3 regions of the Janthinobacterium glycogeni genome follow, and region 3 is predicted to be linked to each of the others. Evidence: predicted binding sites of a transcription regulator. Region 3 holds the regulator's gene; each other region holds the start of a gene.
What was found. The regulator LexA, encoded in region 3, represses DNA repair genes until DNA is damaged. The targets are predictions, from matches to a motif close to ACTGTATNNNNATACAGT.
Positions count from the first base shown of each region.

Region 1: the regulator LexA is predicted to act here: its motif matches at 2,935-2,952, upstream of recA (recombinase RecA).
Region 2: the regulator LexA is predicted to act here: its motif matches at 7,773-7,790, upstream of ACQ4W4_RS16795 (putative DNA modification/repair radical SAM protein).

Region 1 is NZ_JBNYXP010000002.1:359,450-369,271, reverse strand. Features, by position in the region: gene ACQ4W4_RS07255 (sodium:solute symporter family protein) at 1-228, opposite strand, end outside; gene ACQ4W4_RS07250 (DUF4212 domain-containing protein) at 225-539, opposite strand; gene ACQ4W4_RS07245 (sensor histidine kinase) at 532-2,070, opposite strand; gene ACQ4W4_RS07240 (response regulator) at 2,067-2,801, opposite strand; gene recA (recombinase RecA) at 3,056-4,156, shown strand; gene recX (recombination regulator RecX) at 4,384-4,839, shown strand; gene ACQ4W4_RS07225 (methyltransferase regulatory domain-containing protein) at 4,994-6,532, shown strand; gene ACQ4W4_RS07220 (DUF2889 domain-containing protein) at 6,811-7,371, shown strand; gene sucC (ADP-forming succinate--CoA ligase subunit beta) at 7,444-8,613, shown strand; gene sucD (succinate--CoA ligase subunit alpha) at 8,627-9,508, shown strand; gene ACQ4W4_RS07205 (pilin) at 9,723-9,822, shown strand, end outside.
Region 2 is NZ_JBNYXP010000006.1:369,401-379,222, reverse strand. Features, by position in the region: gene ACQ4W4_RS16830 (FixH family protein) at 1-414, shown strand, start outside; gene fnr (fumarate/nitrate reduction transcriptional regulator Fnr) at 552-1,310, opposite strand; gene ACQ4W4_RS16820 (response regulator) at 1,550-4,624, shown strand; gene ACQ4W4_RS16815 (TOBE domain-containing protein) at 4,692-5,459, opposite strand; gene ACQ4W4_RS16810 (sulfate/molybdate ABC transporter ATP-binding protein) at 5,500-6,201, opposite strand; gene modB (molybdate ABC transporter permease subunit) at 6,218-6,889, opposite strand; gene modA (molybdate ABC transporter substrate-binding protein) at 6,906-7,664, opposite strand; gene ACQ4W4_RS16795 (putative DNA modification/repair radical SAM protein) at 7,806-9,038, shown strand; gene ACQ4W4_RS16790 (UdgX family uracil-DNA binding protein) at 9,035-9,822, shown strand, end outside.
Region 3 is NZ_JBNYXP010000001.1:712,966-722,787, reverse strand. Features, by position in the region: gene ACQ4W4_RS03345 (CvpA family protein) at 12-500, shown strand; gene purF (amidophosphoribosyltransferase) at 539-2,062, shown strand; gene ACQ4W4_RS03335 (cystathionine gamma-synthase family protein) at 2,106-3,347, shown strand; gene lexA (transcriptional repressor LexA) at 3,565-4,200, opposite strand; gene ACQ4W4_RS03325 (hypothetical protein) at 4,233-4,433, shown strand; gene rpsF (30S ribosomal protein S6) at 4,476-4,865, shown strand; gene priB (primosomal replication protein N) at 4,886-5,185, shown strand; gene rpsR (30S ribosomal protein S18) at 5,211-5,501, shown strand; gene rplI (50S ribosomal protein L9) at 5,529-5,984, shown strand; gene ACQ4W4_RS03300 (replicative DNA helicase) at 6,120-7,505, shown strand; gene ACQ4W4_RS03295 (DUF47 domain-containing protein) at 7,597-8,223, shown strand; gene ACQ4W4_RS03290 (inorganic phosphate transporter) at 8,263-9,276, shown strand; gene ACQ4W4_RS03285 (MBL fold metallo-hydrolase) at 9,446-9,822, opposite strand, start outside.

The sequences.
Region 1 (9,822 bases), on a different contig from region 3:
CACCCGGCGCCCCGCCACATAGTATTCGGTGACGTTCGAGGTGCGGCTGATGACGCCGATGGTGGCGTACAGGGTGATGGTGACGAGCATGAACAGGTAGCCGATCCACGCGCGCGGCATGCCTTCCTGTTCCAGCACCGACAGGGCCAGCAGGAAGGCGGCGAAACCGGCGGTAAACAGCAGGTAGTAGCGGCACAGGCGCGCAAAGAAGCTGCGCTGGCCGCTCATGCGTGCTCCTCGGCATGGAAATCCCGGTCGAGGCGCCGCATGCGCCAGGCATAGAAGGCGATGATGGCCAGGTACACCAGCGAGGCGCCCTGGGCCGCCATATAGAAGGGCAGGGGCCAGCCGAACAGGTTCAGGTGCAACAGCTCGCGCGCATAGAACACGGTCAGGAAGCCCGTCAGCAGCCAGACCAGCAGCAGGATGGCCGTCAGGCGCCGCGTCTTGCGCCAGTGCACGTCGTGGCGCGCCTGCAGCTCGGGGCCGGGCGTGCGCGCCGGCTGCAGCGGCGCCGCGGGAAGGCTGGGCTTATCCATACGTGATGTCATCCTCTTCTGGCGCTTCCGGCAACAGCAGGGCGATGCTCAGGCGCAGCAAGGTGCCCGGCAGCTTCGGCGACTGCGCGCGCGGATTGTTAAAAATATCGACTTCGGCGCCGTGCTGCTGCGCAATCTCGCGCACGATGGCCAGGCCCAGGCCGCTACCGTCGACATTGCTGCCGAGAATGCGGTAAAAGCGCTCGAACACATGGGCCCGTTCTGCCGGCGCAATGCCGGGCCCCGTATCTTCCACTTCCAGGATGGCCAGTTCCAGGGTGCTGCGCACGCGCACCGTGACGCTGCCGCCGGCCGGCGTGTAGCGCAGGGCATTGTCGATCAGATTGCTCAGCAGCTCGCGCAGCATCATGGCATTGCCGGAAATCATGATCGAATACCCGGGCTGTTCGAAGCCCAGGTCGATATGCTGGGCAAACGAGGCTTGCACCCAGTCCTGCACCACGCCGCGCGCCAGTTCGCTCAGCTCGATCGGTTCGAAGGCCGTGCCTGCCTGTGGCTGGTTTTCCGCGCGCGCCAGGGCCAGCAGCTGGTTGACCAGGCGCGTGGCCGCTTCCGAACTTTTCGCCAGTTGCAGCAGCGAGCGGTGAATCTCGTCGTGGTCGGTCTGGCGCAGGGCCAGCTCCGATTGCATGCGCATGCCGGCCAGCGGCGTCTTCATCTGGTGCGCCGCATCGGCGATGAAGCGCTTCTGCATGTCGATCGACAGCGACAGGCGCGCCAGCATCTCGTTGAGCGAACCGACCAGCGGCGTGATTTCCTCGGGCACCTGGCCCGATTCGATGGGGGAGAGATCGTCGGGCGGCCGGGCGCGTATGCGTTCTTGCAATTGCGCCAGCGGCGACAGCCCGCGCGCCAGGGCGAACCAGACCAGGGCCAGGATCACGGGCAGGATGATGAACTGCGGCAAAATCACGCCCTTGATGATTTCATTGGCTAGCTGGGCGCGTTTTTCCAGCGTCTCGGCCACTTGCACCAGCGCGCGGCTCGGCTCATCGTCGTTGCCGGCAGGAATATCGAGATAGCTGAACGCCACGCGCACGGGCGTGCCGTGGATGGTGTCGTTGCGGAACAGCACCATGCCGCTGCGGTATTTGTCGGGGTCCTGTGGCGGCGGCAAGTCGCGGTCGCCGTCGAGGTATTCGCCGCGCGCACCCACCACCAGGTAATACAGGGTATCGACGTCGTCGCCGCGCAGGAAGTCGCGGCCCTTGTTATTGCTGTTCTTGTCCGGCACGCGGCGCAGCAGCGCGCCGTCGGCCTGCTTGACCTGTTGCGTCAGCACGGTCACGCTGTCTTCCAGCGCATGGTCGAACGGCTGATTGGCGATGCCCTTGGCCACCAGATAGGTGATGGCGATGCTCATCGGCCACAGCAGCAGCAGGGGCGCCAGCATCCAGTCGAGGATTTCGCCGAACAGCGAATGCTCGATGGTGTCGTCCTGCTCCGTCGTGGGCGGCTCGAACCAGTCGTCGTCGTCCGGCTCGTCCGCTGGCGCCTCGCGCGCCTTCACTTGCTGGCGGACCCGCTGGCCGGGGCTGCCGACTCGCCCGCTTCGGCGTTCAGGCGCGCCGCTTCCGAGTATTTTTCCAGGCAATAGCCGAGGCCGCGCACGGTGGCGATGCGCACGCCGCCCACCTCGATCTTCTTGCGCAGGCGGTGCACATACACTTCGATGGCGTTGTTCGACACTTCCTCGCCCCATTCGCACAGGTGGTCGACCAGCTGCTCTTTCGAGACGAGGCGGCCGGTGCGGCCCAGCAGGATTTCCAGCAAGCCCAGTTCGCGCGCCGACAGGTCGAGCATCTGGTCGTTGATGTAGGCGCTGCGTCCCACCTGGTCGTAGCTGAGGGGGCCGTGCTTGATGATGGTGGCGCCGCCGCCGGCGCCGCGGCGCGTCAGGGCGCGCACTCTTGCTTCCAGTTCCGACAAGGCGAACGGCTTGGCCATATAATCATCGGCACCGAGGTCAAGGCCATTTACGCGTTGTTCGATGGAATCGGCGGCCGTCAGGATCAGCACCGGCAGCAGCGAGGCGCGCGCGCGCAGGCGGCGCAGCACTTCCAGGCCGGACATCTTCGGCAGGCCCAGGTCGAGGATCAGCAAGTCGAATTCCTGGGTGGACAGGGCCGTATCGGCCTCCTGCCCGGTCTTGACGTAGTCGATCGCATAACCGGACTGGCGCAGCGAGCGGGTCAGGCCATCGGCCAGCACGCTGTCATCTTCGGCAAGTAAAATACGCATGGTGCACTTCCTATGCTTGCGGCGGTAGAAGCTTGTATTGTGTTTCATTTCCCGCAAGGTGGCGAGTTTTTGTGAGAAACCAGGCTTGTATTGATCTGTTTCAAAACAAATCCACGTTCCGCTTGCATTGATCACTGTTTTTTTATACAGTACTGTCTGTGTAAAGAATTTAACCCACTGGCGCTATCGCAGGCTGCACGGTTCACGTAGATGCGTCACGTGAGTCCGCACCTGTAGAACGGCTGAAAGAACATATGGACGATAAAAAAGCTGTAGTACCCGCATCGGAAAAAGCCAAGGCGCTCGCCGCCGCACTGGCGCAGATCGAGAAGCAGTTTGGCAAAGGTTCGGTCATGCGCATGGATGCCAGCGCACCGATCGAAGAAGTGCAAGTCGTGTCGACCGGTTCGCTCGGCCTCGATATCGCGCTGGGCGTGGGCGGCTTGCCGCGCGGCCGCGTGGTGGAAATCTATGGTCCGGAATCGTCGGGTAAAACCACGCTGACCCTGCAAACCATCGCCGAAATGCAAAAACTGGGCGGCACCTGCGCCTTTATCGATGCCGAGCACGCGCTCGACGTCGGTTACGCGCAAAAACTGGGCGTGAACCTGCATGAATTGCTGATCTCGCAACCGGACACGGGCGAGCAGGCACTGGAAATCTGCGACGCCCTCGTGCGTTCGGGCAGCGTCGACCTGGTCGTCATCGACTCCGTGGCCGCGCTGACGCCACGCGCCGAGATCGAAGGCGACATGGGCGATTCCCTGCCAGGTTTGCAAGCGCGTCTGATGTCGCAAGCCCTGCGCAAGCTGACCGGTTCCATCAACCGCACCAATACTCTGGTCATCTTCATCAACCAGATCCGCATGAAGATCGGTGTGATGTTCGGCAGCCCGGAAACGACTACCGGCGGCAATGCGCTGAAATTCTACGCTTCCGTGCGTCTGGATATCCGCCGTACCGGCTCGATCAAGTCCGGCGATGAAGTGATCGGCAACGAAACCAAGGTCAAGGTCGTCAAGAACAAGATCGCGCCACCGTTCAAGGAAGCGCACTTCGACATCCTGTACGGCGCCGGCACCTCGCGCGAAGGCGAAATCCTGGACCTGGGCTCGGATGCCAAGATCGTGGAAAAATCCGGTTCGTGGTACAGCTACAACGGCGAACGCATCGGCCAGGGCAAGGACAACGCCCGCGCCTTCCTGCAGGAGCGTCCGGCGCTGGCGCGCGAAATCGAAAACAAGGTGCGCGCTTCGCTGGGCGTGCGCGAACTGCCGCCGCTGGCCGCTGAAAAGCCGGAAAAAGCGGATAAGGCCGCCGACAAGGCTGCCAAGGCGGAAGCCAAGCCAGAGTAGGTCGGATTAGCGCGGCAAAGCCGCGCGGAATCCGACAACACCACAGACGTCAACAATGTTGTCGGATCAAACGCCAACAATGTTGTCGGATCACGGCCCAAGGGGCCTAATCCGACCTACGCATGGCTTGCCGCAAGGTAGGATCCTGATCGCCGTCCCGCGCTGTTGCGCCGGGCGGCGATTGTGTTTGGGTGATGTGATCGTGGAATGAAAGACAAGGTGGGGGTATGGCCGCAGTACAACTAAGCCTGAAGGGCAGGGCGCTACGCTTTCTGTCGATGCGCGAACACAGCCGCATGGAATTGCGGCGCAAGCTGCAGCGCCATGCGCAGGAGGGCGACGACGTGGAAGCCCTGCTCGACAGCCTGGAGCAGGCCAACTGGCTGTCGCAGGAGCGTTTTTCCGAGTCGCTGATCCACCGCCGCTCGGCCCGCTTCGGCAATAGCCGCATCATGGCGGAATTGCAAAGCCATGGCATTGGCGGCGAAGCGCTGCAGGAACTCAAGGCGGGCCTGGCCGAAGGCGAGACGGCGCGCGCCTGCGAAGTGTGGCGCCGCAAGTTTGGCCAGGTGGCGCAGGATGCCGAGCAGCGCAACAAGCAGATGCGCTTCCTGATGCAGCGCGGTTTTTCCCAGCGCGCCGTGCAGGCGGCCTTGAAGGGGCTGGAGCCCGACGAGGAATAGCTCATCCAGGGCCAGCCGGCCGCCATGCCGCGCCGCGCTGAACTGCGCTTTCAAACGCCGTCTGTTTCCAGTATGGTGACGCCGCGCGATAGGGTATTCTGGCGCTCGAACGCTGTGCGATGCGCGCAGCACCATTGACCGTGACAGGATCGAGATGAGCAACTGGAATGCCGGCTATATGGCCGAAATTGCCTATATCTATGGCTATTACGAAGAATTGAACCCTCTGCGCCTGCGCCTGCCTTTGCTGGCCGCCGGCCTGGCCTTGCCGGCCAGCGGCACGGCTTGCGAGCTGGGCTTTGGCCAGGGCGTCAGCGCCAACATCCATGCGGCGGCGTCCGCCACGCGCTGGCATGGCAATGATTTCAATCCGTCCCAGGCCGCCTTTGCGCAGGAGCTGGCCAACGCGGCCGACGCCGGCGCGCAGTTCACGGATGAATCGTTCGCGCAGTTTTGTTGCCGCGACGACTTGCCCGATTTCGACTTTATCTGCCTGCATGGGATATGGAGCTGGGTTTCGGCGGAAAATCGCGCGCTCATCGTCGACTTCCTGCGGCGCAAGCTGAAAGTTGGCGGTGTCGTCTTCATCAGCTACAACACGCAGCCAGGCTGGGGCGCAATGATGCCGATGCGCGACTTGCTGGCCGAACATAGCCGCGTCATGAGCGCCCCGGGCCAGGGCGTGCTGGCCAGAGTCGCTGGCGCCATCGATTTCGTCGACAGGATGATCGCCACGCAACCGCGCTACCTGGACGCCAACCCGCAACTGGCGGACCGCTTCGAAAAGCTCAAGGCGATGGATGGACATTATCTTGCCCATGAGTATTTCAATGCCGATTGGCAGCCGATGGCTTTTTCCAGCGTCGCGGCCATGCTGGGCGAGGCCAAGCTCGAGTTCGCTGCGTCCGCCAACTATACCGCTCTGGTCGACATGCTGAACCTGACGGCTGAGCACCAGCAGTTCCTGGCCGAGATACCCGATCCCATTTTTCGCGAGACGACGCGCGCCTTCCTCGTCAACGAGCAATTCCGCCGGGATTACTGGGTCAAGGGCGCACGCAGGCTGACGCCGTTCGCCCAGGCCAGCGCCTTGCGGGCCGTGCGCGTGATGCTGGCCGTACCCCGCGACGAAGTGGTGTTGAGCGTGCATGGCGTGCTGGGCGACGCCGATATGGACGAGCGCGTGTATGCGCCCGTGCTTGACGCCATGGCTGACCATCGCGTGTACACGATAGGCGAACTGGAGCAGCAACTGGCTGGCAGCGAAGCCAGTCTGGCCGCCTTGCTGCAGATCATGCTGGTACTGGTCAGCAAGGGCAGCGTGTCTGCCGTCCAGGATGAGGCCGGCATCGCCGCGGCGCGGCCGCAGACGGCGCGCCTGAATGCACACTTGCTGGAGCAGGCGCTGGCAAGAACCGATTTGCACTTCCTCGCCAGCCCCCTGACGGGCGGCGGTGTGGTTGTATCGCATTTACAACAGCTCTTCCTGTGGGCGAAACTGCAAGGTTGTCCAACGCCGCAAGACTGGGTGCGCACGACGTGGCCCGTGCTGCTGCGCCTGAAGCAGCTGATGACGAAGGATGGGCAGCCCTTGTTGACGGAAGAGGAAAACCTGGACGAATTGTTGGCGCAGGCACAGTATTTTTCCGTGCGCATCTTGCCGGTTTTACGCGCACTGGGTGTGACTGACTGAGGCGCGGTGCCGGCCAGCCTGCCGGTGCCGGCCTGCCCGCATCCAAGTTATTTGAATTGCGAATGATCGTCATTGATTTTGCGATTTTCGTTAATGATTCGCGGCGGGCGGCACAAGCAATAAAAAATTATGTTGCGGCGCAACTAGCGCCCTGTGTGCTACACTTTTAGGGTTTTTGCGGCGCCGCAGGTGCGGTTGCTGTTCGTAGAAGCTGCGAACAGAGTGCTTTAGGCACATGGCTGCTTACTAATTATGGCCGCGCAAGCGGCATCGGTCTTATGCCCCTGTCAACTCCCGTATCCCGGCGCGCCCTACGGCACTCCCGCGTTATCGACGTCCAAGCGTATATGCGCGACGACGGCCTGTGGGATATTGACGCCCATATCACCGATATCAAAAGCTATGACGCGACCCTGGCCTCCGGCCCCCGTCCCGCCGGCGCCCCTCTGCATGACCTCCATTTACGCATTACCGTCGATCGCGAACTGACCATTGTCGAGGCCGAAGCTGCCTCCGATGCCGTGCCCTATCCCGGTTTTTGCGATACCATCGGCCCCGCTTACAGGGCGCTGATCGGTTTGAACTTATTGAAGAATTTCCGCCGCGACTTGAAACAGCGCCTGGCGGGAATCGCCGGCTGTACCCATTTGACCGAACTGGCGCAAGTCTTGCCGACTGCGACGGTTCAGGCATTTGCCGGCGATGTCTGGTCGACCCGTGACGGTGCGAATGCTGACGTGTCGCATGAAAAGCCGTTTCAACTCGACAAATGCCACGCCCTGCGCACCGATGGCGGGGCGGTTGCACAGTATTACCCGCGCTGGGTAGCCAAAGCGTGACCCCGGCGCTTTCCTGTTTTTTTTGCACCACTAACCGTATTTTTACACATCAGTATCAGAAGGGAAGCCAGCATGAAAATCCATGAGTATCAAGCCAAAGAAATCCTCCGGCAGCACGGAGTGACGGTACCACGCGGTATTCCGTGCATGTCCGTCGAAGAAGCCGTCAAGGCTGCGGAAACCCTGGGCGGCCCGGTGTGGGTTGTCAAGGCGCAGATCCACGCAGGTGGCCGCGGCAAGGGCGGCGGCGTGAAAGTGGCAAAATCGATGGAGCAGGTCAAGGAATACGCTGACCAGATCATGGGCATGCAGCTGATCACGCACCAGACCAGCGCCGAAGGCCAGAAAGTCAACCGCCTGCTGGTGGAAGAAGGCGCCGACATCAAACAGGAACTGTACGTTTCGCTGGTCACCGACCGCGTTACCCAGAAAATCGTCCTGATGGCGTCGTCCGAAGGCGGCATGGACATCGAAGAAGTGGCCGAGAGCCACCCTGAGAAGATCCACCACGTCACCATCGATCCGGGCGTTGGCCTGACCGATGCCCAGGCAGACGACATCGCCGCCAAAATCGGCGTGCCTGCCGGTTCCATCGCCGACGCGCGCGCCAACCTGCAAGGCCTGTACAAAGCCTACTGGGAAACCGACTGCTCGCTGGCCGAAATCAACCCGCTGATCGTCACCGGCAGCGGCAAGGTCATCGCCCTGGACGCCAAGTTCAACTTTGACCCGAACGCCCTGTTCCGTCATCCGGAAATCGTCGCCCTGCGCGACCTGGACGAAGAAGATCCAGCGGAAATCGAAGCGTCGAAATTCGACCTGGCCTACATCTCGCTCGACGGCAACATCGGTTGCCTGGTGAACGGCGCCGGCCTGGCCATGGCCACCATGGACACGATTAAACTGTTCGGCGGCGAGCCAGCCAACTTCCTGGACGTCGGCGGCGGCGCCACGGCAGAAAAAGTGACCGAAGCGTTCAAGATCATGCTGAAAAACCCAGGCCTGAAAGCCATCCTGGTGAACATTTTCGGCGGCATCATGCGTTGCGACGTGATCGCCGAAGGCGTCATCGCCGCAGTGAAAGCCGTCTCGCTGAACGTACCGCTGGTGGTGCGCATGAAGGGCACCAACGAAGACCTGGGCAAAAAGATGCTGGCCGATTCCGGTCTGCCTATCATCGCAGCCGACACCATGGAAGATGCAGCCAAGAGCGTCGTTGCCGCTGCTGCCGGTCAAGCTTAATTAAGGAATCAACATGTCCATTCTGATCAATAAAGATACCAAAGTCGTTACCCAAGGGATCACCGGCAAGACCGGCCAGTTCCATACCCGCGGTTGCCGCGACTACGCGAACGGCAAAGCTGCCTTCGTGGCAGGCGTGAACCCGAAGAAAGCCGGCGAAGATTTCGAAGGCATTCCTATTTTCGCTAACGTCACCGAAGCGAAAAAAGAAACCGGCGCCAACGTTTCCGTGATCTACGTGCCGCCAGCAGGCGCGGCAGCGGCGATCTGGGAAGCTGTCGAAGCTGAAATGGATCTGGCCATTTGCATCACCGAAGGCATTCCTGTCCGCGACATGATGGCCCTGAAAGACCGCATGGCCAAAGCCAACAGCAAAACCTTGCTGCTGGGCCCTAACTGCCCAGGCCTGATCACGCCAGACGAAATCAAGATCGGCATCATGCCGGGTCACATCCACAAGAAGGGCCGTATCGGCGTCGTTTCCCGTTCGGGCACCCTGACCTATGAAGCAGTGGGTCAGCTGACCGCACTGGGCCTGGGCCAATCGTCGGCAGTCGGCATCGGCGGCGACCCGATCAACGGTCTGAAGCACATCGACATCATGAAGATGTTCAATGATGATCCAGATACCGACGCGGTCATCATGATCGGCGAAATCGGCGGTCCGGACGAAGCCAACGCGGCTTATTGGATCAAAGACAACATGAAAAAACCGGTCGTCGGCTTCATCGCTGGCGTAACGGCTCCTCCAGGCAAGCGCATGGGCCACGCCGGCGCGCTGATCTCGGGCGGTGCCGATACGGCGCAAGCCAAGCTGGAAATCATGGAAGCTTGCGGCATCACCGTGACCAAGAACCCGTCGGAAATGGCGCGTCTGCTGAAAGCCATGCTGTAATTTCAGCCGGCTTACCGCAGTATAAAAAAGGAGCTTCGGCTCCTTTTTTTTGTCCGCAAGACAGGCCGATTCCCGCCCTGGGGCGACGGCGCTGGTCCGAATCCGCCCAAATGCGTCGCTTTTCTTTCCATGCTTACCAACGCCGCCCCGGCGTGCCGCTGGCATGGCGCTTGCAACATGCACGGCGTGACCAACTGCACTCCGGGAGGATGCGATGCGCGCGCAAAGCGGATTTACCCTGATAGAACTGATGATCGTGGTGGCCATCGCCGGCATCCTGGCGGCCGTGGCCATTCCCCAGTACGGCGACTATA
Region 2 (9,822 bases), on a different contig from region 3:
GGCTATATCGCGTTTACGCAGCCCGACGCGCTGGTGGTGGGCGACTATTACAAGCAGGGCAAGGCGATCAACCAGGATTTGAAGCGCGACACGATCGCCAGCGACCTGGCCATGGATACGACCCTGTCATATGACGTCGCTGCAGCGCGCCTCAGCGGTTCCGTGCACAGCTTCGGCAAGGCGTACCAGAAGCCTTTGCTGCTGCACCTGGCGCATGCGACCCTGCCGGAAAAGGATATCAAGCTGCTGGTGCAGCCCGATGCGGCCGGCAATTTTTCCGTGGCGCTGCCGATGCTCGAGCGCAGCCGCTGGCAGGTGCTGGTGGAAAACGACAAACGCGAGTGGCGCCTGTCGGGCATCTGGACCTGGCCGCTGCAACGCAGCATCGCGCTGCATGCCGATGAGGAACTATAACGTACAGTGCCGGGAAAACCGTAGCGAGCGGCAGTGATTTGTGGCTGAGAAGCACAGCTGTGCTATGCACGGGGGCGCCGAGCCAGCGAGCATCGCAGGCCGCAAAGCGCGACGCGCAGTAGGTTTTGACGGTGCTGTTATTTGCAGACGTCCGTGCCGGCCGTAATAGCCTTCAACTTGGCCGGCTGCAGGATCTCGATCTCGCGGTTGGAGACGCGCAGCCAGCCTTCCTTCTTGAATTTCGACAATAAACGGCTGACGCTTTCGATGGTCAGGCCCAGGTAGTTGCCGATTTCCTCGCGCGACATGCGCAGTTGAAATTTGCTGGCCGAATAGCCGCGCGCTTCATAGCGCGACGCCAGGTTGACGATAAAGGCGGCAAAACGCTGCGTCGCCTGCATGTTGCCCAGCAACAGCATGACACTTTGCTCGCGTGTGATTTCCTGGCTCATCATGCGATGGAAATGGCGCAGCAGGGTCGGCATATTGCCCAGCAATTGTTCCAGGCTGGAAAACGGGATTTCACACACTTCGCTGTCTTCCAGCGCCACCGCATTACAGTGGTGGCGGTCGGCGCTGATGGCGTCCATGCCCAGCAGTTCGCCGGCCATCTGGAAACCCGTCACCTGCTCTTCGCCGCCAGGATTGATCTGGTAGGTCTTGAAGTGCCCCAGGCGGATCGCATACAGATTCTGGAACGAGTCGCCGATGCGGAACAGCGAAGCGCCGCGCACGATCTTGCGCCGGCGGCCGATGATCTGGTCGAGCCTGTCCATGTCGCCCACATCGAGGCCCATCGGCAGGCACAATTGATGCATGCTGCAGGTCGAGCATCGCGCACGCAACGCTTCCACGGTCACTGTGGGCAAGGTCGGAGTAAGGAGCGCTTCAGTCATGTCGGTACCTTTTAGAAAATGCAATAAGAAGTTTACTGCATACAGGGTTGCCGTGTGCCAATTTCACCGCAATTTCGGCGAATAAACCACGTCCAGCCTTTAATTATATGGCAACATCGTCAAAAGCCCATGCGGAGAGGGCAATTTGCGTGGCGGCGCTTGCTAAGCTGGGGTATTGATAGGAAAATTCCTGACAGCATTATCTGCCGCCTGTGCCGCCCGGTACTGAAAAGGAAATCATGAAGCCTCTCGGCATCAAAGCAAAAGTCGCGCTGGCCACCAGCCTGACCTCGATCGCCATGATCGCGCTGGTCACCATGATCCAGGTGCAGCACATGCGCGCCGACTTCACCCGGGTACTGCTGAGTCAGCAGTCGTCGCTGATCACCCGCACCGCCGCCGAACTCGACGACAAGCTGGCCATGCTGCTGCAGATCGTCACCCTGACGGCCCGGCAGCAGCCGCCGGAACTGATCGCCCAGCCCGCCCAATTGCGCGACTACTATTCGCGCCGCTCGATGCTGGTGCTGTTCGACGACGTGCTGGTGCTCGACGCGCACGGCGCCGTCGTGGCCGACATGCCGGAAGTGGCGGGGCGCGCCGGCATCAACGTCGCCGAGCGCGAGTATTTCCAGACCGTGCTGCGCACGCGCCAGCCCATGATCACCGAGCCGATGCTGGGCAAATCGAGCGGCATGCCCATCGTGCAGATGGCCGCGCCCGTGCTGGCCGCCGATGGCCAGGTGGCCGGCGTGGTGATCGGCGTGCTGCGCCTGTACAAGGACAACCTGCTGGGACGCCTGCGCTCGGAAAAGATCGGCAAGAGCGGCTATTATTTCATCCTCACGCGCGGCGCCGTGCCGCGCTACGTGCTGCATCCCGATACCAGCCGCTTGCTGCAGCCGCGCCAGCCGAACGCCAACCTGACGACCACGCAGCTGCTGAAGATGGATGGCGAAGGCAGCATGGTCAGCACCAACAGCCGCGGCATCACGGCCGTCAACAGCTTCAAGCGCCTGAAATCGGTGAACTGGCTGCTGGCCGCCTCGCTGCCCCTCGACGACGCCTTCGAACCGTTCGACGGCGTGCTGTACCGTCTGGTGCTGTGGAGCATACTCGCCTCGCTGCTGGCCGCAGCCGTGCTGGGCTGGGTCACCGTGCGCCTGCTCTCGCCGCTGGTGCGCCTGCGCGACACCCTGCAGGCGCTGCGCACCAGCGGCAGCCGCTTCACGCCCGTACCGGTGCTGCAGCGCGACGAAATCGGCGAACTGACGGAAGCGTTCAACGGCCTGATGGGCGAACGCGACCGCCTGCAGCAGGAACTCGAAGCGCGCGCGGCGGAGCTGGAGCAGGAGCGCGACCGGGCCGAGGCGGCCAACCGCGCGAAGAGCGATTTCGTGGCCAACATGAGCCATGAAATCCGCACGCCCCTCAATGCCGTGCTGGGCATGGTGTATTTGCTGGGCAATACCAAGCTCGACACGGAACAGCGCAAATATCTGACCATGGTGCGCGTGGCGGGCCAGTCGCTGCTGGGCATCCTCAACGACGTGCTCGATTATTCGAAGATCGAGGCACGCCGCATGGAATTGTCGCCCGTCGAATTCGACCTCGACGAGGTCATGAACACGCTGGCCACGACGATGACCATGAATGCGGGCGAAAAGGAACTGGAACTGGCCATCGCCGTCGAGCCCGACGTGCCGCGCCGCCTCGTGGGCGACGCCCAGCGGCTGCAGCAAATTCTCGTCAACCTGGCCGGCAACGCCATCAAGTTCACCGAGAGCGGCGAAGTGGTGGTGGCCGTCAGCCTGGCCGAGAAAGACAACCGCCGCGCCTGGCTGCGCTTCGAAGTGCGCGACACGGGCATCGGCATGACGGAGTTGCAGCAACAGCAGTTGTTTGCCGCGTTTTCACAGGGCGACCAGAGCATCACGCGGCGCTTCGGCGGCACGGGCCTGGGCCTGGCCATCAGCAAACAGCTGATCCACATGATGGGCGGCGACATCGCCGTCGCCAGCAGCGAAGGCAAGGGCAGCCGCTTCTGGTTCAGCGTGCCCTTCGACATGCTGGCGCAGCCGGCCGAAACGCGGCGCACGCCCGCCCTGGGCCAGCTGCGCCTGCTGGTGGCCGACGACAACCGCACCACGCGCGAACTGATCGTCAAGCTGATCGAGGCGTGGGGCTGGCTGGCCGACGAAGTGGACTCCGGCTTTGCCGCCATCGAACTGTACCGCGAGCGCCTGGCGCAGCAGCAGCCCTACGACGTGGTGCTGGCCGACTGGCACATGCCCGTCATGGACGGCCTGGCCACGGCCAAGGCCATCCGCCAGGCGGCCAGCGGCCAGCGCCAGCCCATCGTGGTAATGGTCAACGCCTTCGCCCGCAACCACCTGGAAGAAATTTCCAGCGCGGCCGAGGCCGACGTCGTGCTGATGAAGCCGATCACGGGCTCGAGCCTGTTCGATGCCCTGCACCAGGCGCTGATTACCAAAAACGACGGCGGCGAGCAGCACATGCTGCAGCGGCCGCTGGGCACGGAACTGGCCGGCGTGCATTTCCTGCTGGTGGAAGACAATCATTTGAACCAGGCCGTGGCGCGCGGCATCCTCGAACACATGGGCGCCACGCTGGACGTGGTGGGTGACGGCTTGCAAGCGGTGGAACGGCTGCGCACGGAAGCGCTGCGCTACGATATCGTGCTGATGGACATGCAGATGCCCGTCATGGACGGTTTCAGCGCCACCCACATCATCCGCACGGAACTACGCTTGAGCCTGCCTGTGATCGCCATGACGGCCGGCGTGCTGGCGTCCGAGCGCGAGCGCTGCATGACGGCCGGCATCAGCGATTTCATCGCCAAGCCCGTGGTGGTGGAAGAGATGATGGAAGTCATCCTGCGCCACCTGCCCAGGCGCCCGCCGGTGCAGACGGCCGGACCGGTGCCCGTCGCCGATGAAGAAATTTTTTCCATGGCGCCGCTGATGCGCGTGATGGGGCGCGATGCGAAAGGGCGCGGCGTGCTGCGGCGCATGGTCGAAGACGCGCTGAACAAGGGCATGACGCCCATGCGCGACGCCGAAACGGCCTTGCAGGCAGGCCGCCACAGCGACGTGGCGCGCATCCTGCACAGCGTGCGCGGCTCCGTCGGCACCCTGGGCACGAAACGCCTGATCCGCACCGCGTTCGCCACCGAGGAAGCCATCGATGCGGGCCGTCTGGACGAAGTGCCGGCACTGCTGGCGCAGACGGCGCAGGAACTGGAACAGGCGCTGGCGGCGGCGGCCGATTGGTTGTCGCGGTTGAAGGATTAGGCCTGCAACGTAAAGCTGGGGTCAGACCCGCCGGGTCTGACCCCGGAACTTTGCTCAGCGTCGCCGTTTACGCCGGCACGCCCAGGATCACGCTGGACGCCTTGAAAATCGCCGTCACATTGCTGCCAGGCTCAATGCCCAGCTCGGTGCAGCTCTGGTTCGTGATGATGGCGGCGATGGTGCCGCCGCGCGGCAGGTCCAGCACCACTTCCGTGTTGACGGCGCCCGTCTGCACGCGCGTCACAAGCCCGGCCAGCTGGTTGCGTGCGGAAAAGCGCGCCCCTGCGCTGTCCGCCACGAGGATGATGGACGAGGCCTTGATCAGCGCAAACGCTTCCGCGCCCGGCACCAGGCCCAGGCTGGCGCTGCTGCCCTGCGTGACGATGGCCACGATGTGCTGGCCGCCCGGCAATTCCAGCGTGACTTCATCGTTGACGGCGCCCTGTTTCAGTTCGGCCACCTTGCCCAGGAATTGATTGCGCGCCGTGGTTTTCATGGCCATTCTCCGTATGAGTAAAAGATCGTCGGCGATGCCTTCGGCCTGGCTGCCCAACTGGCGCAGATAGCGCGCATGCTCGCGCTCGATGATGCGGAAATTGTCGACCAGCTGGCGTCCCCGTGGCGTCAGCCGCGTGCCGCCGCCGCCCTTGCCGCCCGTCAGGCGCTCGACCAGCGGTTCGCCGGCCAGGTTGTTCATCGCGTCGATGGCGTCCCAGGCCGCCTTGTAGCTCATCTTCACAAGCTTGGCCGCCTGCGTGATGGAGCCGCATTCGGCGATGGCGCCCAGCAATTCCACCCGGCCGGCACCGCCCAGGTGCTCGCCGCCCACCGTCATCCATACCGAGCCTTGCAGGCCGATTTCCGCTGCCGCTGATTTATCCAATGCGTTCACCCAATGCCATGTGTTCTTCCCTGTTATCGATCTGTCCGTCACGCAAGTACAGCACATGCTCGCCCAGGATGCGCGCATCTTCCGGATCGTGTGTGATCAGGATCATGGGCACGTCCAGGCGCTGCTGCCACTGGCTCAGTTCCAGCCGCATTTTGACACGCAGGGCCGGATCGAGAGCGGCAAACGGCTCGTCGAGCAGCAGCGCAGCCGGTTCGGCCACGAGCGCCCTCGCCAGCGCCACCCGCTGGCGCTGGCCTCCGGACAACTCGTCGGGATACTGGTGCGCCAGTTCCTGCAAGTGGAAGGCGTCGAGCCAATGCTCGATCTTCTGCAATTTTTCGCGCGCGCGCGGGTTGAACCAGCCGCGGCTCAGGCCAAAGCCCACGTTCTGGCGCACCGTCAGGTGCGGGAACAGCGCGTAATCCTGGAACAGGTAGGCGACATTGCGCTGCTGCGGCGGCAGGTTGATGCCGGCGGCCGCATCGAACAGAGTGCGGCCGTTCAAGCGGATATGGCCAGAGTCAGGCGTGAAGAGTCCGGCGATGGCTTTGAGGGTCATGCTCTTGCCGGCGCCGGACGGGCCATACATGGCGATGCGCTGGCTGCCGGAGGTGCATTGCACCTGCAGGTCGAAACGGCGTTTGCCGGAGCGCAAGGTGGCGCGGATGTCGAGGTCGAGTTGCATGGGCGTCATCATAGGCTCATTTGTGCGCGATGCGCCCGGGCGCCAGGCGGCCCGCCGACAACAGCACCACGATGCAGACGAGGGAGGTGATCAGCACCAGCGTGTTGGCGACGTCGTCCTGGCCCGCCTGCACGGCTTCATACACGGCCACCGACAGGGTCTGCGTCTTGCCGGGAATGCTGCCGGCCACCATCAGGGTGGCGCCGAACTCGCCCAGCGCGCGCACGAATCCCAGCAGCACGCCGGCCAGGATGCCACGCCACGCCAGCGGTAACGTGACGCGGAAAAAGATGGCCAGCTCCGGGATGCCCAGCACGCGGGCCGCCTGCTCCAGCTGGCCGTCGACGGCCTCGAAGGCGGCGCGCGCCGGCTTGAAGACGAGGGGAAAGGCGACCACGGTGGACGCGATCACGGCGCCCTGCCACGTAAAGATGAGGTTGATGCCGAAGTTGTCCTGCAGCCAGATGCCCAGGGTGCCGCGCCGGCCCAGCAGCACCAGCAGGTAATAGCCGAGCACGGTGGGCGGCATCACCATCGGCAGGGTCAGGAGGGCGTCGAGCAGCTCGCGCCCGGGAAAACGCGTGCGCGCCAGCAGATAGCCCGTGCCGATGCCGAGCAACAAATTGAGCGCCGTGGCCCATGCCGCCACTTTCAGCGACAGGGCCAGCGCGGTCCAGGCGATATCCATGTGCAGTCGTTTTACTTTATGGCTTTTTAAACCCGTACTTGGCCAGGATGGCTTGCGCCGGCGCCGTCTGCAGGTAGCTGACGAAGCGCTTCGCTTCGGCCGCATTGCCGCTGTCCTTGATGGTGGCGATCGGATACAGCACGGGCGCGTCCAATGGCACGTCCAGCACCACGTTGACCTTGTCTTTCATGATGGCCGCGTCGGTGGCGTAGACAAAACCCGCGTCGACTTCGCCGCGCGCCACGTAGTCGAGCGACTGGCGCACGTTCTGCGTGCCGATGGCTTTGGGTTGCACGGCTTCCCACAATTTCGCCTTCTTCAGCGCGCCTTCGGAGTAACGGCCGACGGGCACGCTGGCCGGGTTGGCGATGGCCACGCGGGTCACGCCCTTGTGCGTCAGGTCGCTCAGGCTCTTGATGCCCAGCTTGCTATCGTGCGGCACGATCAGCACCAGGCTGTTGCCGACAAAGTCCATGCGGTCGGCCGGCAAGACGAGGCCCTGCTTTTGCGCCGCATCCATGGTTTCCTGGTCGGCCGAGGCAAACACGTCCACGGGCGCGCCCTTGACGATCTGCTGCAGCAGCACGCCCGAGGCGGCAAAGTTCAGGGACACCTTGCTGCCCGGATACTGCGCCTCGTAGCTTTGCGCCGCATCCTTGAACGCGTTCGTCAGGCTGGCCGCGGCCGACACCACCACTTCGCCGGCAAGGGCGGAGGTGGCGGCGGTGGCCAGCAGGGCAGTGCCGAGGAGCTTGGCGAGGGAGGTGAGGCGCATGGTCGTATCCTTGTAAAGTGAACGGTGAACAAGGACCGTAATATACACTTATATATAGCGTTCTGCCATCGCGCAAGTCAAGACGGTGCAAGGTGTATTCCCTGATATACTGTATATAAACACAGTATATTGAGGTGAGCCATGGAATTGACGGACAAGCTGGAAATTCTGGCCGACGCGGCCAAGTACGATGCGTCCTGCGCCAGCAGCGGCGCGCCCAGGCGCGATTCCATCGGCAAGGACGGCTTTGGCGCCACCTCGGGCATGGGCATCTGCCACAGCTATACGCCGGATGGGCGCTGCGTCTCGCTGCTGAAAGTGCTGCTGACCAATTACTGCCTGTACGATTGCCAGTACTGCGTCAACCGCCGCAGCTCGAACGTGCCGCGCGCGCGGTTCACGGTGGCCGAAGTGGTCAAGCTGACGGCCGACTTTTACCTGCGCAATTACATCGACGGCCTGTTCCTCAGTTCCGGCATCATCCGGTCGGCTGACTACACGATGGAGCAGCTGGTGCAGGTGGCGCGCGAGTTGCGCGAAGTACACCAGTTCCGCGGCTACATTCACCTGAAAACCATCCCCGACGCCGATCCGGTCCTGGTCGCGCAGGCGGGCCGCTATGCCGACCGGCTCAGCGTCAACATCGAATTGCCGACGCAGGACAGCGTGCAGAAACTGGCGCCGGAAAAAAGCGTGCACACGATCAAGCTGGCCATGGGCGCCATCCGCCGCAAGCTCGATGAAAAGGCCGAAGAACCGCGCTCGCCGCGTTTCGCGCCGGCCGGGCAAAGCACGCAGATGATCGTCGGCGCCGACGCCAGCGACGACCAGCAGATCCTCGCCACGGCCGAGACCCTGTACGGCAGCTACAAGCTCAAGCGCGTGTACTACTCGGCCTTCAGCCCTATCCCCGACAGCCCGAAAAGCGTGCCGCTGGCGCCGCCGCCGATGCTGCGCGAACACCGGCTGTACCAGGCCGATTTCTTGCTGCGCAGCTATGGTTTCCAGGCCAGCGAACTGCTGCCCGCCAGCGGCGGCAACCTGGCGCTCGACATCGATCCGAAATTGGCCTGGGCGCTGGCGCACCGCGAACATTTTCCGCTGGACTTGAACCGCGCGGCGCAGCACATGATCGCGCGCGTGCCCGGCATCGGCCTGCGCAACGCGCAGCGCATCGTCGAGCTGCGCCAGCTGCGGCAGGTGCGCTACGCCGACCTGTCGCGCCTGCGCTGCAGCATGAAGAAAATCGCCCCCTTCATCATCACGGCCGATTACTTTCCCGCGCGCGACACCACGGCCTCGGAACACTTGCGCCGCGCCATGGCCGATGCGCCGCAGCAGATGCCTCTGTGGCCGGAACTGCAGGCCGCATGAAAGCTGTCAATGAGCGCGTGGTGCGGCTGGCGCAATCGTTCGACGAATGGCGCGCGGCGGCACGCGAATTGATCGCGCTCAAGGTGCCGCCTGCCGACGTGGCCTGGCAATCGCAGCCAGGCGAGGGCGACCTGTTTTCCTCTACGCCGGATGCGACGGATACCAGCGCGCCGCCGCTGCGCCTGCCCCGTGCCCTGGTGGAATTGCTGCAGGCCGCCGCCTGTTTCAACGTGCATGACCGCTGGGCGTTGTTATATCAGGTGCTCTGGCGCTGGCAGCAGGGCCAGCACGACGTGCTCTCGCCGGCCGACGCCGATGGTGCGCGCCTGCACGCCATGGTCAAGGCCGTGCATCGCGAAGAGCACGACATGCATGCGTACGTGCGCTTTCGCGAGCGGGCGGAAAGCGAGGGCGCTCCCCGCTTCGTCGCCTGGTTCGAACCGACGCACGAGGTGCTGCCGCAGGTGGCGCGCCACTTCGCGCGCCGCATGGGATCGACCAGCTGGATGATCGCCACGCCGGCGGCCAGCATGCTGTGGGATGGCGCCACCTTGCACGCGGGACCGGCCCTGCTGCGTGGCGCGGCCGACATCGACGATGCGGGCGAAGCCCTGTGGCTGACCTACTACCGCAGCATCTTCAATCCCGCGCGCGTGAATGCCGATTTGCTGCACAGCCATATCCCCTCGCGCTTCTGGAAAAACCTGCCGGAAGGCGCCATCGTGCCCGCCATGCTGAGCGGCGCGGCCAACGGCGAGCGGCGCACGGGCCAGACGGCCAGCGT
Region 3 (9,822 bases):
GCTGAACGCGCGTGACGATCTTCGATTACCTGGTGCTGTTCGTGCTGGTGACGTCCGTGCTGATCAGCATGATGCGCGGCCTGGTCAAGGAAATACTGTCATTGGTCAGCTGGATCGTGGCGTTCGTCATCGCCAATGCCTATGGCGCCACCCTGGCGAAATTCCTGCCTGAAGCCGTGCCGGGCGAAGCGATCCGTTTATTGCTGGCCTTCGTGGTGCTGTTCATCGGCGTGCGCATTTTGATGGGATTGCTGTCCATGACGGTCGACGCGCTCGTCAAGGTGACGGGCCTGAGCCTGGCCGACCGCACCCTGGGCAGCCTGTTCGGCGTGGCGCGGGGTCTTGTGATCGTGCTGACCGCCGTCATCTTGTGTGGCATGACGTCCATACCGCAGCAGCCATTCTGGAAAAACGCGCTGCTCAGCCCGTTCGCGGAGCAGGGCGCGCGCGCCATCAAGCCTTATCTGCCTGCCGCTTACGCGCAGCATGTGAAATTTTGAATTTTTTTAAAATCAGTAGCACAGTTTAGGAGCACACCATGTGTGGCATCGTCGGCGTCGTTTCCCATCAACCTGTCAATCAATTGCTCTATGATGCATTGTTGCTCCTGCAACATCGCGGTCAGGACGCGGCAGGGATTGCGACCAATCACAGCAGTATGTTTTCCATGCACAAGGCCAATGGCCTCGTGCGTGACGTCTTCCGTACGCGCAACATGCGTTCGCTGCAAGGCACGACGGGCATCGGCCATTGCCGCTACCCGACGGCCGGTTCGTCGAGCGAAGAGGAAGCACAGCCGTTCTATGTGAATGCGCCGTTCGGCATCACCCTGGCGCACAATGGCAACCTGACCAACTGGGAACAGTTGAAGCTGGAAATGTTCAAGAACGACCGCCGCCACATCAATACCGATTCCGATTCGGAAGTGCTGCTCAACGTGCTGGCGCATGAAATCCAGGAAGCGACGACGGGCCTGAACCTGGACCCGGAAGCCATCTTCAAGGCCGTGACCGTGCTGAACCGCCGCGTCAAGGGCGGCTATGCCGCCGTCGCGCAGATCGCCGGCGTGGGCTTGCTGGCTTTCCGCGACCCGCACGGCATCCGTCCGCTGTGCCTGGGCATCAATGAAACGGAGCAGGGTCCCGAATACCTGATCGCTTCCGAATCCGTGGCCCTGGAAGGCATGGGCTTCCGCTTCGTGCGCGACATCGGTCCCGGCGAAGCCGTCTTCATCGATGCCGATAAGAAATTGCACAGCGCCCAGTGCGCCGACAATGCCACCCTGAACCCGTGTGTGTTCGAATTCGTCTACCTGGCCCGTCCCGACTCCGTCATCGACGGCGCCTCCGTGTACGCCACGCGCCTGAAAATGGGCGAATACCTGGCCGAGAAGATCCGCGCCGAATTGCCAGGCGTGCATATCGACGTGGTCATGCCAATTCCCGATTCCTCGCGTCCGGCCGCCATACAGCTGGCCATGGCGCTGAATATCGAGTACCGCGAAGGCTTCATCAAGAACCGCTACATCGGCCGTACCTTCATCATGCCGGGCCAGGCGGCGCGCAAGAAATCCGTGCGCCAGAAGCTCAACGCCATCCCGTCCGAATTCAAGGATAAAGTCGTGCTGCTGGTCGACGATTCCATCGTGCGCGGCACCACCAGCCGTGAAATCGTACAGATGGCGCGTGAAGCGGGCGCGACGAAGGTCATCTTCGCCTCGGCCGCGCCACCGGTGATCTACCCGAACGTGTACGGCATCGACATGCCGACACGCGACGAGCTGATCGCCTACGGCCGGACGACGGAAGAAGTGTGCCGCGAAATCACGGCCGACTACCTCGTGTACCAGGATATCGGCGCGCTGAAGCAGGCGATCGCCGACGTCAACCCGGCCCTGACCAACTTCGAGGCTTCGTGCTTCGACGGCGTCTACGTGACGGGCGACGTGTCGCAGGAATACCTGGACCGCCTGGAATATGCGCGCCACCATCCGAAGGCGGCAGCGCCGGAAGATACGCCCCGTTCCCAGCTGAACCTGAACCTGGCAACGACAGAAGCGTAATTATCTTGCCCGGCTAGCGCCGGGCTTTTTTTGCTCCGCGATCATGAACGATAAAAAAAACTACGGCTTTACCACCAACATCCTGCATAACGACCGCCGCAAGGGCATCGAGCACGGTTCCCTGCACAAGCCCGTGCATACTTCCGTTGCCTTCGGCTACGCCGATGCGCGCCAGCTCGCTTCCGTGTTCCAGGGCAAGGAGCCGGGCTTCCGCTACGGCCGCCAGGGCAATCCGACCGTGTCCGCGCTGGAAGACAAGGTCAACAAGATGGAAGACGGCGTCGCGACCCTGTGCTTCGCTACCGGCATGGGCGCCATCGGCGCCGTGGTGCAGGCGCTCTTGCGCGCGGGCGACCATGTCGTGTCGTCGGCCTTTTTGTTCGGTAATACCAACAGCCTGTGGCAAACGGTGACGGGGCAGGGCATCGGCGTGTCCTTCGTCGACGCCACCGAGGTGGCCAACGTGGCGGCCGCCATCACGCCGGCCACGCGCATCGTGTTCGTGGAAACCATCGCCAATCCGCGCACGCAGATCGCCGACCTGAAAAAGATCGGCGACTTGTGCCGCGAAAAGGGCATCCTGTACATCGTCGACAACACGATGACGACGCCGTATCTGTTCCGCCCGAAAGCCGTGGGCGCGGGCCTGGTGGTCAATGCCTTGACGAAATCCATCGGCGGCCACGGCAATGCGTTGGGCGGCAGCTTGACGGACACGGGCGTGTTCGACTGGACGCAGTATCCGAACATCTTCGATAACTACAAGAAGGCGGCGCCGGCCCAGTGGGGCATCGCGCAAATCCGCGCCAAGGCCTTGCGCGACTTCGGCGCCTCGCTGGGCCCGGAAGCGGCGCACCATATCGCCGTTGGCGCGGAAACCATGGCCTTGCGCATGGATCGCACCTGCTCGAACGCCCTGGCGCTGGCCACCATGCTGGCCGCCGACCCGCGCGTGGCCGCCGTGCACTACCCGGGCCTGGCGTCGCACCCGCAGCACGCGCTGGCGAGCGACCTGTTCCGCAGCTATGGTTCGCTGTTCAGCTTTGAATTGAAGGATGGCATCGACTGCTTCGATTTCCTCAATCGTTTGAATCTGGCCATTCCAGCGAGCAACCTCGGCGACACGCGCACCCTGGTCATTCCCGTCGCCCACACGATCTTCTATGAGATGGGCGCCGAACGGCGCGCCAGCATGGGTATCGCCGAATCGCTGATCCGCGTTTCCGTCGGCATCGAGGACGAGGTGGATCTGCTCGAGGATTTCCGCCAGGCACTCGATGTATAAGTCGCCGGACAAATGAAAAGGGCCGCAACAGTCATGCTGTTGCGGCCCTTTGTTTTTCGCCGTTCAATGGTAATGTCTTCGTGCCTTCAGAAACCGTAGCGAGCAAGCCCAATATCGGGTTGAGTAGCGGAGCTGTACATTGTACGGGGGCGCCCAGCTAGCGAGCAACGGATGCCCGAGAGTGGGCTGCGCAGTAGGTTTATGAGGGCGCGCTCAATCAATGCCAGCTGCGCATCAAGCCCACCGCCAAACCTTCCAGGGCGAATTCATCTTCCGGCGACACGGTAATGACCTTGAAATCGGGATTTTCCGGCAGCAGTTCGATGACGGAACCCGTCTTCTTGTAGCGCTTGACGGTGACTTCGTCGCCGATGCGGGCGACGACGATCTGGCCATTCTTGGCGCTGTCGACCTTCTTGACGGCCAGTAAATCGCCATCCATGATGCCGGCGTCGCGCATGGACCAGCCGCGCACCTTCAGCAGGAAGTCGGGCTTGGCCGAGAACAGGGCCGGGTCCACGTTGTAGCTCGCTTCCAGGTTTTCCTGGGCCAGGATGGGCGAACCGGCCGCCACCCTGCCGATCAGGGGCAGCGACATCAACAGGGCTGCCGGCACTTTCGATGGCGGCGCTTCGGCCGCCGCGCCGATCAGGCGGATGCCGCGCGAGGTGCCGGGTGAAATCTCGATCGCGCCCTTGCGCGCCAGGGCCTGCAAATGCTCTTCGGCCGCATTGGCCGATTTGAAACCCAGTTCATTGGCGATTTCGGCACGGGTGGGAGGAAAGCCCGTGTTTTCAATCGCGTCCTTGATCAGGTTCAGGATTTGTTCTTGTCGTGCTGTCAGCTTGATCATGAGCGGTGGGTGCATACTAAAATGCTGTCTATATGAACAGTCTGTATTTTTGTACAGTATCGCCCACTATGCAAGGGGATTTCCGTGTTTTCGGCGAATTTCGCAAGAAATACTTGTCCAGAGGCGGAAAGCGCGGCGGTGCGCGGGCTTTTCAGGCGCTGGTGGAAGGAATGATTGAAACGTTTGCAAAAGGCGGTTATAATCTTCGGCTGACCTTCCCACACCCGTCTTGACGCCGGGGTGGGCGATTATCAATCCGACCTGAAGGAGTTTGCATGCGTCATTATGAAATAGTCTTTATCGTCCATCCGGACCAAAGCGAGCAAGTGCCCGCGATGATCGAACGCTACAAAGCCAGCGTAACCACCCGCGGCGGTTCGGTTCACCGCGTGGAAGATTGGGGCCGCCGTCAAATGGCTTACTCGATCCAAAAGCTGCCTAAAGCACACTACATCTGCCTGAACATCGAATGCGACAACGAGACCCTGGTCGAGTTGGAAACAGCATTCAAATTCAATGATGCCGTGTTGCGTCACCTGACCGTTAAAATGAAGAAAGCTGAAACAGCTCCTTCGCCGATGATGAAATCGGTACAACGCGAAGACGCGGCCAAAAGCCACCGCACCGAAGCACCAGCAGCCGCTCCAGCCGCAGCAGCAGCTTAATTCTTGACCAGGATCGTGCGCTGAACCAGCTACAAGTTACCGCCATCATTGCCGAGCGCGAAATACTGCGCTATACCCCGGCAGGACTGCCGATTGTGAATGCAGTATTGCAACACAGTTCGCAGCAGATGGAAGCAGGGATTGCCCGTTTGACCGAGTTTGATGTCGCCGCGCTAGCCGCTGGCGAAATTTCAGGCCGGTTCAGTCAGGCAAGCTTGGGCGGGGTCTATCAGTTCACGGGTTTCCTGGCCAGGAAGAGCCGCAACAGCAAAAGTTTGGTGTTTCACATCATTGATTTTAGTGCAGTCAATTCTGACTAGCGCATTTTAGATACAGGAGCCTGACATGGCATTCGGTAAAAAGTTCGACAAAAATAAGCTCAAGCTTAAAGAAAAACGCAAACAGCAAAACCCATTGTTCAAACGTAAGAAGTTCTGCCGCTTCACCGCAGCGCACGTTGAACAAGTCGACTACAAAGACGTCGACACGCTGAAAGACTTCGTCCAGGAAAACGGCAAGATCATGCCAGCACGCCTGACCGGTACCAAAGCGCACTACCAGCGCCAAGTCGACACCGCAATCAAGCGCGCTCGCTTCCTCGCGCTGCTGCCATACACCGATCTGCACCACGCTTAATCGGTCAGATATTCCTGGAGAAGAACTATGCAAATCATTCTGTTAGAAAAAGTTGTAAACGTCGGTAACCTCGGCGAAGTCGTTAAAGTCAAAGACGGTTACGCACGTAACTTCCTGATCCCGCAACGCCTGGCACGTCGTGCCACGGCAACCGCTGTGGCTGAATTCGAAGTCAAGCGCGCCGAACTGGAAAAAGCTGCTGCCGCCAAACTGGCCGCATCGCAAGCCCAGGGCGAAAAACTGAGCGGTCTGACCGTTCAAGTTGCTCAAAAAGCTGGCGTCGATGGCCGTCTGTTCGGTTCCGTCACCAACTTCGACATCGCTGAAGCGCTGACCAAGCAAGGTTTTGCTGTTGAAAAAGCACAAATCCGCATGCCTACCGGCCCGCTGAAGATCGTTGGCGAGCACAACGTTTCGGTTGCTCTGCACACCGACGTGGTCGTGGAAGTTGTTATCGCTGTCGTTCCAGACGCGAACGCGTAATCGTCTGCGGGCCTGGCCCGCAAGCGCTGCCGCACTATGAAAAGCCGGGTTCGCCCGGCTTTTTTGTGGCCTTTTTTTCGCTCATTTTCAGCCCTTTATTTTTGCCAGCACGCCGAAGCGGGTATAATTCGCGCCATGAACGCCCCCTCTGATCCGCAACTGGATTCCCTCCGTATACCGCCGCATTCGATCGAAGCAGAACAATCCGTTATCGGTGGTCTGCTGCGCGACAATGCCGCGTATGACCGCATCGCCGACTTCATGCATGCGGAGGATTTCTATCGCTATGACCATCGCATCATCTTCGAGCAAATCGTCAAGATGGTTAACGCTTCCAAGCCAGCCGATGTCATTACTGTTTTTGAAACCCTGACCCAGCTCGGCAAGGCCGATGATGTGGGCGGACTCGCTTACCTGAACGCCATGGCGCAAAACACGCCATCGGCCGCGAACATCCGGCGTTACGCCGAGATCGTGCGCGACCGCGGCGTGCTGCGCAAGCTCATCACCGTCGCCGACGATATCTCCGGCACGGCCTTCAGCCCGCAAGGCAAGGAAGTCAAGCAGATGCTTGACGAGGCCGAATCGAAGATTTTTGCCATCGCCGAAGAAGGCGCGCGCGGCGCCCAGGGCTGGACCGCCATCCAGCCCCTGCTGACGCAGGTGGTCGAGCGCATCGACGAACTGTACAGCCGCGACAACCAGAGTGAAATCACGGGCGTGCCCACCGGTTTCATCGACCTCGACCGCATGACCTCCGGTCTGCAGCCGGGCGACCTGGTGATCGTGGCGGGCCGTCCGTCGATGGGCAAGACGGCGTTTTCCGTCAATATCGGCGAAAACGTGGCCATCGACAGCGGCTTGCCCGTGGCCGTGTTCTCGATGGAGATGGGCGGCGCCCAGCTGGCCATGCGTATGCTCGGCTCCGTCGGACAGCTCGACCAGCACCGCCTGCGCACGGGCCGCCTGAACGACGAAGACTGGCCGCGCCTGACGAATGCGATCCAGAAGATGAACGACGCGCAGTTGTACATCGATGAAACGCCGGCGCTCAACTCGATCGAATTGCGCGCCCGCTCGCGCCGTCTGTCGCGCCAGTGCGGCAAGCTGGGCCTGATCATCGTCGATTACTTGCAGCTGATGTCGGCCAATACGCCGGGCGACAACCGCGCCACGGAGATTTCCGAGATTTCACGGGGCTTGAAAGGCCTGGCGAAAGAACTCGGTTGCCCCGTGATCGCGCTGTCCCAGCTGAACCGCTCGCTGGAGCAACGCCCGAACAAACGTCCTGTCATGTCCGACTTGCGCGAATCGGGCGCTATCGAGCAGGATGCCGACGTGATCCTGTTCATTTACCGCGACGAAGTGTATAACCCCGACTCGCCAGACAAGGGAACGGCCGAAATCATCATCGGTAAACAACGTAACGGTCCAATCGGCAGCATCCGCCTCACCTTCATGGGGCAGTACACCAAATTTGGCAATTACAGTGGTGGCCTGGCGCTTTACCAAGGCGACTAACACAGCAGCACTGATATTCCATTGGCCGCCCCCGACAACGGGGCGGCTTTCTGTAGTAAATAACACGACTCAATGCTTAACGGAGAATGACATGTTTGGACGCTTGATGCCCACTGAGGGCAAGTTTTTTGAATTGTTTAACCAGCACGCGGAACTGTGCGTCAAGGGCGCCAAAGAGATGCTCGGCCTGATGACCAATTTCGACGACCTGGAAAACCGCGTGCATGCGATCGAAAGCATCGAGAAACAGGCGGACAAAGTCACCTACGCCACCGTGGAAATGCTGCACAAGACCTTCATCACGCCGATCGACCGCGACGACATCCATCAGCTGATCACGCGCCAGGACGACATCCTCGACCTGCTGGAAGATGCGGCGCAAACCGTCTCGCTGTACGACCTGAAAGCCGTCACGCCGGAAGCCAAGCGCCTGGCCGAACTGGTGCTGGCCTGTACCGAAAAAGTGCGCGACGCCGTCGCCATGCTGCACAACATGGACAACTCGCGCAAGATCGTCGCCATCTGCGAAGAGATCGACCGCCTGGAATCGGACGCCGACCACGTGATGCGCGCCGCCATGTCCAAGCTGTTCCGCGACGAGCCGGACGTGCGCAATCTGATCAAGCTGAAAGCGATCTACGAAATTCTGGAAACCGTGACCGACCGTTGCGAAGATGTGTCCAATATTATCGAAGGCATCATCGTCGAAAACGCATAAGCGTTGGGCCTGTCCTGAACCAGAATCAGAAAAGAAACTATAATGACCATACAAATCAGCATCTACGTGCTAGGCCTGTTGATCGTCCTCGCGCTGCTGTTTGACTTCATGAACGGCTTCCACGATGCCGCCAACGCGATCGCCACGGTGGTCTCGACGGGCGTATTGAAACCGCAGACCGCGGTTGCCATGGCCGCCACGTTCAACTTCGTCGCCATCTTCGTGTTTCACCAGCTGACCGTGGCCGCCACAGTGGGCAAGGGCACCATCGACCCGGCCGTGATCGACCAGTACGTGATCTTCGGCGCGCTGATGGGCGCCATCTTCTGGAATTTGTTTACCTGGTACTACGGCATTCCTTCGTCGTCCTCGCACGCCCTGATCGGCGGCCTGGTGGGCGCCGCCGTCGCCAAGTCCGGCACGGGCGCGCTGGTCGCGGCCGGCCTGTGGAAAACCGTGGCCTTCATCGTCATCGCCCCCGTGCTGGGCTTCGTGTTCGGCTCCATCATGATGCTGATCGTGTCGTGGATCTTCGTGCGTTCGACGCCGCGCAAGGTCGACAAATGGTTCCGCCGTTTGCAGCTGGCATCGGCGGCTGCCTACAGCCTGGGCCACGGCGGCAACGATGCGCAAAAAACCATCGGCATCATCTGGATGCTGCTGATCGCCGCCGGCTACTCGAGCGCGGCCGATGCCATGCCGCCGATGTGGGTCATCATCTCGTGCTACACGGCCATCAGCTTCGGCACCCTGTTCGGCGGCTGGCGCATCGTCAAGACCATGGGCCAGAAGATCACCAAGCTCAAACCGGTCGGCGGCTTCTGCGCCGAAACGGGCGGCGCGATCACCCTGTTCGTCTCGACGGCGCTGGGCATTCCCGTGTCGACCACGCACACGATCACGGGCGCCATCGTCGGCGTCGGCTCGGCGCAAAAGATGTCGGCCGTGCGCTGGGGCGTGGCGGGCAATATCGTCTGGGCCTGGATCTTCACGATTCCCGCTTCCGCGTTTGTTGCCGCAGTCGCCTGGTGGATTGGCCACCACATCATGTAAGGCGCCTCTGCAAACCTACTGCGCAGCCCCCTATCGAATCTCCGTTGCTCACTGTACTAAAGTACAGTTCCGCTACTCAATCCGATATCGGGCTTGCTCGCTACGGTTTTCAGAGGGCCTTGGGCCAATTGGGCACATTCAAAAAAAGGAACCGCAAGGTTCCTTTTTTTTATGCGCCGGCCAGTTCCACCGTCAGCCCCTCGCTGGCGAGGAACACCTGCAGGCCGGCCAGGCGGCTCGCATAGCGGCCCATCACGTCGGCAAATACGGCTTCGAGCTGCTCGTCGCTGCGGGTCGGTTCGTGGTGGGTGCAGTACAGGTGCCGCGCGCCGCAGCGCAGGGCCAGGTCGAAGGCGGCGTCGAAGGTGCCGTGGCCCCAGCCCTGCTTGCCCGGGTATTCTTCGCGCGTGTACGAGCAATCCATGATCAGCGCATCGACGCCCGCGACGAGCGCATCGATGCCGGCCTGGCGCTGCGCATTGCGCGCCGCGCAGGCCGCATGCTCGGCGTGGCCGGGCGGATGCAGGTTGTAGAACGGTTCATGGT